One region of the Comamonas sp. UBA7840 genome, then DNA from elsewhere that is predicted to be linked to it. Evidence: riboswitches for the same ligand, from Rfam matches in the RefSeq annotation. Region 1 holds a riboswitch; each other region holds the start of a gene.
What was found. Region 1 has a riboswitch for cobalamin ahead of B3R00_RS10550 (TonB-dependent receptor). Riboswitches for the same ligand answer to the same signal wherever they lie in the genome.

Region 1 (2,192 bases):
CAGGAAAAAGCCACGATTTTGCTTGCGGGTGCGGCTGGCGGTTTGCGAGACCTTGCCATCAAAGTCTTGCATGCCTGCATTGACGATGAATGCATCGTGCGTGTATTGCAGCGCCAGTTCGTTGGAGATGTAGTCGTAGTCGGTACCTGACGTTGCAGGGCGATAGACCGAAGACTTCTGTTCATTGTGGCGGCGCGCCGTGGCTTTCCACTGTTGGTTGATTTGGTAGTCAGCCCCCACGCTCCAGTGCTCAGTCTCTAATTTCTGGTGCGTGTACTTGCTGCCTTTATTCATGCCGGGGTTGGCATCGAATTGGGTCTGCGTCAGGGAGCCGGGGTAGCGGGTATCAATATTGGATGCGCCTGCTTCCACGTCCAGGCGCAGCCCATTCAGGGGTTGGACGCCTGCGGCAAGGCGCCATGTATTGGCCTCCGAGCTGTCGGTATGGCCTGACGGGTCTTGGTCGCTCAAACCATTGGTCTTGCCGTGGTCCAGCGTTGCAGATAGGTCAAATTTTTCACGCACCACGCCCACAGACGCAATCGCTCCGCGCTGGCCGTAATTGCCTGCGTAAGTCTCCAGCGAAGCACCGTCGCGGGGTTGGGTATAGATCTGAATAGTGCCTGCAGTTGCGCCATCGCCAAACAGCACAGAGCCGCTGCCTTTGGTGATTTCAATGCGCTCAATATCACTCAATGAAATGGAGCCAATGAGCTGGGGCATCATGTCTACATTGTTGAGTCGGCGGCCGTTGACTGTGAGCACAACGTTCTGGTTGCCGTCGTTGCCATAGCCGCGCATACTGATTTGTGGGGTATAGCGATTGCCGTAACTGGGCAATATTTGCAATGAAGTTTGCTGCGCCAGATAGTCGTAGAGCGAAGTGGCTCCCGAGCGATTAATGTCTTGGCGGGTATGAATCTCAGAGGCGTAAGGCGCGTCTTGATCTTGCATGTCAATGCGTGTTGCAGACACGAGAACTGGCGCATTGAGTTTGTCTTGTGCCTGGGTGCTGAAGGTGGCCGCAGACAAAAGCGTACACATGGCAAGTGTGCATGGAGAGAGCTGGAATGGCATGAAATGAGTCCATCAAACCGTTTTGCGTCCCCGCAAATACGGTGTTTGCATATGAATTCGCTGTGCAAATGGGGGCTATTTCAAATTCAAAGTGCTGCAAAGCGCTCGTCGCCGCCACCCCGCAGCAAATCCGCCTGAATACGTTCTGGCCGGTCTCCGGGCTTGTGCGTTGTTGGGTAACAGCTGCATCCCCTTCCCAGAACAGATGTTCCAGTGGTTGCATGATGCAGTTAGTCGCACTTACCGTTGCGGGGGCAGCACAGGTTTTGCCAGTTCCGAAGGACAGGGCGCACCTGTTTCCCGTTTAACCCAAGGCTAGAAAAAGCGCTGGGCACCATAACGAAAAAACTGCTCCTGTATGGAGCAGCGGCGAGATGATAGCTTAGTCGCCTGAATGGGTGTTGCGAAAAAACTCAGCGCGTATGCACCACGCTGGCATCGACTTCCCCGTAGACCGTGATGCCGCTGGGGGTGTTGGCGGTCGTATCAGAAGCGGGGTAGTAATCGCGGTGCGCGCAGCCACCCAGCGTGAGTGCGATGGCGATCCCAAGAAAGTGAAGGTGTTTCATAGCTTGCCCTTTGGGGTCAAGACTAACGGAAACACCCGGGCTGTGGCGTAAGCAGGCGTATCCAGGCGCGTGCCTTGGCATACGCATGTGTATGTGTATGTAGTCGGTGGGGGCATACCTTGCACGCTCTGCAAACCTGGGTGCCCTCGGTTTGCTTGGTTGGGGTGCAGGGGTTTGGCCGGGCGTCTGCGTTACGCGCGCTGTGGGATACAGGCCAAGGCCGCTTGCACCACGTTCATGGTGGCCAGAGGGTCGTCACACGCAATCGGGTGGCGCTGGGGCATGCTGCGCAGCCAGGTGATTTGGCGCTTGGCCAGTTGGCGCGTAGCAGCAATGCCTTTTTCGCGCACCAGGTGCGTATTGATGTCGGGCGTGCCTTTGCGCGCTTGCCAGTCCAGCTCTTCCCAGACTTGGCGGTAGCCCACACAGCGCATGCTGGGCAGGTCAGGGTTCAGGTCGCCGCGGGCGCGCAGGGCTTTCACCTCGTCGATAAAACCTGCTTGCAGCATGGCGTCGTAGCGCTGTGCAATGCGCGCGTGCAGCCAG
Region 2 (2,192 bases), on a different contig from region 1:
TGAGCATTGGTTCAAGGCAATATAAAGCCCGGCGGATTGCAGACGGTTCTGATTTTACTGGTTTTCAGGGACTGCGAAAGGCAAGTCCACTTCACTCGCGTTGTCTAAATTGGTGACCAAGCTCTCGGCGACTTCTTTTGCCTCGGGTGGGGCAGCAAGGTCTTGCAAGGCAGCTTCTGTGCTGGTTGGTGTGGTGGGTTTTTCGTGCAGAGCTAGCGCTTCATCCAGGCGCAGGGTGAGCTGGCGGGCGGCTGCATGCTCCTGAGCCAGTTGGGCTTCAAGGTTTTGCAGGCGCTCTGCTTGAGCATCCGCTTGGGCTGTATCCGTGGTGCCTTGCAGTTGCGTTAACTGCTGCTGCAAGGCTTGGAGTTGTTGGCGAAGCTCCAAATTTTCAAAAGCCAAATTCACAGCCAGCAAAACACCCACACGCTCTCTAGAGCGCAGCTTGGTGGTGTCGAGCATCTGCTGAAATTGCTGATCCACGCGCTCAACAGCTTCTAACAGCTGTGCTTCTCGCCCATCTGGGCAGGAGAGCACGTAGTGTTGGTGCAGGATTTGCGTGTCTAGCTGGCTCAAGACGCCTCCCGGTTGGCTGGTAATCGTTCGATCAAGTCATCCACGCGCGCACGCGCTGCTTTGAGGCGAGATTGCAAGGAGTCACGCTCTTTGCGCACAGCTTCAATTTCTTCGGTGAGCAGGCGGTTGGTCTGCACCAAAGCCTCGTACTTGGTTAGCAGCAGCTCTACGCGCTCAGCAACGGGGTCAAGAATGGATGTCGTCGTCATGGATGCTCGCAATTGTAGGGCGCCCCCCTCAGAGAGAATTGCAAATTTATGGCAGATCACGGGTTATGGCCACAAAAGCTTGTTTCAAGCTGTCAATGACTCAGCTTAGAAGTCAGTAGAGTATTCGCGGCTTGAGGGGCACTACTGTTTGAGATGTGTTTTGGGTGATTAGAATCAGCGCCTATATGTTGGTGCCCGCAACTTGGTTCACAGGTTGCAGTTCAACGAGAAGCAGGGTGGAGATGCTGGCCTTCAGCACTTCCTAGCCTGCGCTGCCCCCGCAACGGTGAGTTCTTGGCGTTAGCACGTAACGCACACACCATCTCATAAGCCACTGAGTGCCTTGAACAAGCATTTGGGAAGGCGATGGTGTTGAGGAGCCAGCCCGGATACCGGCCAACATCGGTGTGCCCACGCATGTGGGTACGGTGTTACCCATGGTCGGCGGGGAGGTCGGCTCGGGTGTTTTCTCGAAAATTTCCAATGATTTTGTTTGTAGCGCAGCGCCTGCACGGTGCTGCCTTGTCCTTGCGTCCTGTGGCATTGGCAGCTGCAGCTTTTGGTGTGCCTGGTTCGCCGGCGGTGGCTGCTTCTATGGACGAGGTGGTGGTTTCAGCCACTCGTGCGGAGCAGCGATTGTCTGATGTGTTGGCCGATGTGACTGTGGTCGATCGCACTGCGATTGAGCGCAGCGGATCGAACAGTGTGGCTGAACTGCTCTCACGCCAGCCTGGCGTCCAAATCACTACCACTGGGGGCCCCTTTACGACCACCAACGTCTTTGTGCGGGGTGCCAATACGCAGTACACGGCGGTGTATCTGGATGGGGTACGTCTAGACAGCCAAACCACCAGTGGCGGGGTGACTTGGCAGAACATACCGCTGGCGCTGATTGATCGTGTCGAAATATTGCGGGGCCCGGCGGCTGCCGTTTACGGCTCTGACTCGATGGCGGGCGTGATTTTGTTATTCACCAAGCAAGGAGAAGCGGGCGTTCAGCCGTTTGTCGGCGTTGGCTATGGCACCCATGGCACTTACCGCACTGAGGCAGGTGTGAGTGGTGCCACTGGGGTGTGGGATTACAGCGTGTCCGCACTGCGCGAAGGGAGCGAAGGCTTTAACTCCAAAACCGTTGCCAAAGCAGATCCTGATAAGGATGGCTACAGCCGCACGGCCCTGAATGCCAAGCTGGGCTTGCAAATCAATGCGGCACATCGTCTTCAGGCGCAATGGATGAAGACCGACAGCCGCAGCGATTACGACAACGGCACGAAAAAAGATAACGCGCAGTACAAGCGCGATATGCAAAGCGTGGGCGCTAGTTGGATCGCGCAGTGGTCGCCGGCATACAGCAGCACCGTGACGGTGAACACCTCGAGTGACGACTATCGGTTGCTGCCCTCCAAT
Region 3 (2,192 bases), on a different contig from region 1:
GGCAAGATGCGGCCAGGCTGGGTGAAGGCCTCATACACATTCCAAATCGGGCAGGTGCCACCGGTTTTGGAAAAGTGAAAACGCGTCGCGGACTGGCGCCCAGCGGGTATTGCCGCAGCTGCAACTGGCCGAAGAACGCTTGACCCAGTTTGCACATGGCGAATGTGGCACGCTGCGCATTGGCATGGAGTTTGACCCGAGCTACCAATGGCTGCTCAAGGTGAAGAAGCCTTAGTTGCAACGATCGCCAGATGGGGATGTGAACATGCGCCAGAAATTTCAGTTTGGCGGCATCGGCGCCTTGCTGGATTTTGAAATTGTTTTGCTGCCCCCCGATCCGGTGTTCAAACCGGGGCTGCAGTGTGAAAAAGTGTTTGACTATGAATAAGTTTTGGTAGCAGCCAGCGACCACCAGCTGGACTTCAAGCCCTATATCACTCCACAACATCCAAACAAAGAAACAACCTGTGACGATTGAGCGCCAGGGCATCTAGAAGCAGTTTTTATTGCCTGCAGGCATCACGCCCAAAAAGCACAAAACCATTGAAACCACTGACATCACGAGGCAAGCTGGTGGTCAGCGGACGCGGGGGAACTTCCCTGCATCGGTGGCTGGTGCAAGAGTATTCGGAGAATTTACCGATTACCCCTATAAAGATAGGCCCCAAAGGCAGCGCCAAGCAAATTTATATGGGCTCCCGAAACAACGAAAGTGACTCGGGAGCCCTGCACTCTTTCATGGTGCAAGCCCGTGAATTCAAATAAAAAAGTTCACCTCTGCCTAAAATGTGCGGCACCAATAGCTCCACCCATACCACTTTGGCGCGCTTTGCGCACGCCTCTTCCGGCTGACTCACCAGGCGATTTACCCCGGCGATTCGGCTTAGAATTGAACGCGTTGGTGCACCAATCTGAGCTCCTCAGACACGGTGTTAAACGGGAATCAGGAGGCGCTTCGTTCTGCGCCCTAACCTGAACTGCCCCCGCAACAGTAAGTGCGGTGCGCTGCAAGTTTGGCTTGCACGCAAAGTGACACGGACAGCCACTGAGGTTTGTTCTTCGGGAAGGAGTGTCACCCCTACCCACAGTCTGGATACCGGCCAACACGCAACGCTTGCAGCCCTAGCTGCCGCGTTTTCTTTATCTGTACAGGCGGGGTCGCCTGGGTGGCAGTACATCTTCTGCACGCATATGCTTTGGCGCAGCCTTTTGCTGCGCAATGCGCCGTCATGCGTGCTGACTTGCATCTGAGCCCTGCACCGCGCCCGTTTTGGTAGTTCCTGTAGGCTTCATGATCAAAATTTTCTCCAAACCCAATTGCGTTCAATGCTCCATGACCATGCGTACTCTGGACCGCCAAGGCACCGAGTACGAAGTCATCGACGTGACGCAAGACACCGCTGCAGCCACCCTGATTCAGTCCTGGGGCTACCGCCAAGTGCCCGTGGTGCAAGTTGGAGAAGAGCACTGGAGTGGCTTCCGCCCTGACCGCCTTTCCGCGCTGACCACCGCCTGAGATGGCGCGCTGGGTCTTCTACTCCTCCAAAACTGGCAATACCGAACGACTGCTGCGCAATGCCGGGCTGGCCGGTGCGCGCATTCCGCTCCTGGTGGAAGACGACATGCCCGTCATCACCAGCCCCTTCATCTTGGTCACACCGTCTTTTGGTGATGCCGCAGGCAAAGGCGCCGTACCCAAGGCGGTGATCCGTTTTTTGAACGCGCCGGAGCGTCGCCAGTGGTTGCGCGCCGTGGTGGCCTGCGGTGATCGCAACTTCGGCACTGCCTTTGCGCAAGCCGGTGACGTGATTGCGCACAAATGCCAAGTGCCTTTGCTGCACCGCGTGGAGATGGCTGGCACCAGCACAGATTGGCAGCGCCTGCAGCACATCGACCAACACTTTCTCATTAACCCTATTCCCAACGTCTTGGACGCTGCGTTATGACCCCCATGACCCCTACTTCGACCAAGCTGGACTTTCACGCGCTGAATGCCATGCTGAATTTGCCGGATGACAAAGGCCAAATTCAGTTTGATGCGGATCGCATGGCAGCACGCCAATATTTTCTGCAGCACGTCAACCAAAACACCGTGTTCTTCCACTCGCTGGAAGAAAAGCTGGACTACCTGCGCTCCGAAGACTATTACGAAGGCGAGGTGCTGGATGCCTACACCCCCGCCTTTGTGGAGG

Region 2: it holds a riboswitch for cobalamin, as region 1 does, so the genes downstream of both, B3R00_RS01730 (TonB-dependent receptor domain-containing protein) here and B3R00_RS10550 (TonB-dependent receptor) in region 1, are expected to answer to the same signal.
Region 3: it holds a riboswitch for cobalamin, as region 1 does, so the genes downstream of both, nrdH (glutaredoxin-like protein NrdH) here and B3R00_RS10550 (TonB-dependent receptor) in region 1, are expected to answer to the same signal.

Annotation. Positions count from the first base shown of each region.
Region 1 covers NZ_DLTI01000027.1:5,980-8,171, forward strand. The annotation lists gene B3R00_RS10550 (TonB-dependent receptor) at 1-954, opposite strand, end outside; cobalamin riboswitch at 1,208-1,431, opposite strand; gene B3R00_RS10555 (hypothetical protein) at 1,491-1,646, opposite strand; gene miaA (tRNA (adenosine(37)-N6)-dimethylallyltransferase MiaA) at 1,838-2,192, opposite strand, start outside.
Region 2 covers NZ_DLTI01000008.1:35,299-37,490, forward strand. The annotation lists gene B3R00_RS01720 (cell division protein ZapA) at 55-576, opposite strand; gene B3R00_RS01725 (DUF904 domain-containing protein) at 573-785, opposite strand; cobalamin riboswitch at 958-1,200, shown strand; gene B3R00_RS01730 (TonB-dependent receptor domain-containing protein) at 1,269-2,192, shown strand, end outside.
Region 3 covers NZ_DLTI01000041.1:131,427-133,618, forward strand. The annotation lists partial or broken gene B3R00_RS15300 (short-chain fatty acyl-CoA regulator family protein) at 1-98, opposite strand, end outside; gene B3R00_RS15305 (hypothetical protein) at 110-235, shown strand; gene B3R00_RS15310 (hypothetical protein) at 266-388, shown strand; cobalamin riboswitch at 883-1,119, shown strand; gene nrdH (glutaredoxin-like protein NrdH) at 1,292-1,516, shown strand; gene nrdI (class Ib ribonucleoside-diphosphate reductase assembly flavoprotein NrdI) at 1,518-1,946, shown strand; gene nrdE (class 1b ribonucleoside-diphosphate reductase subunit alpha) at 1,952-2,192, shown strand, end outside.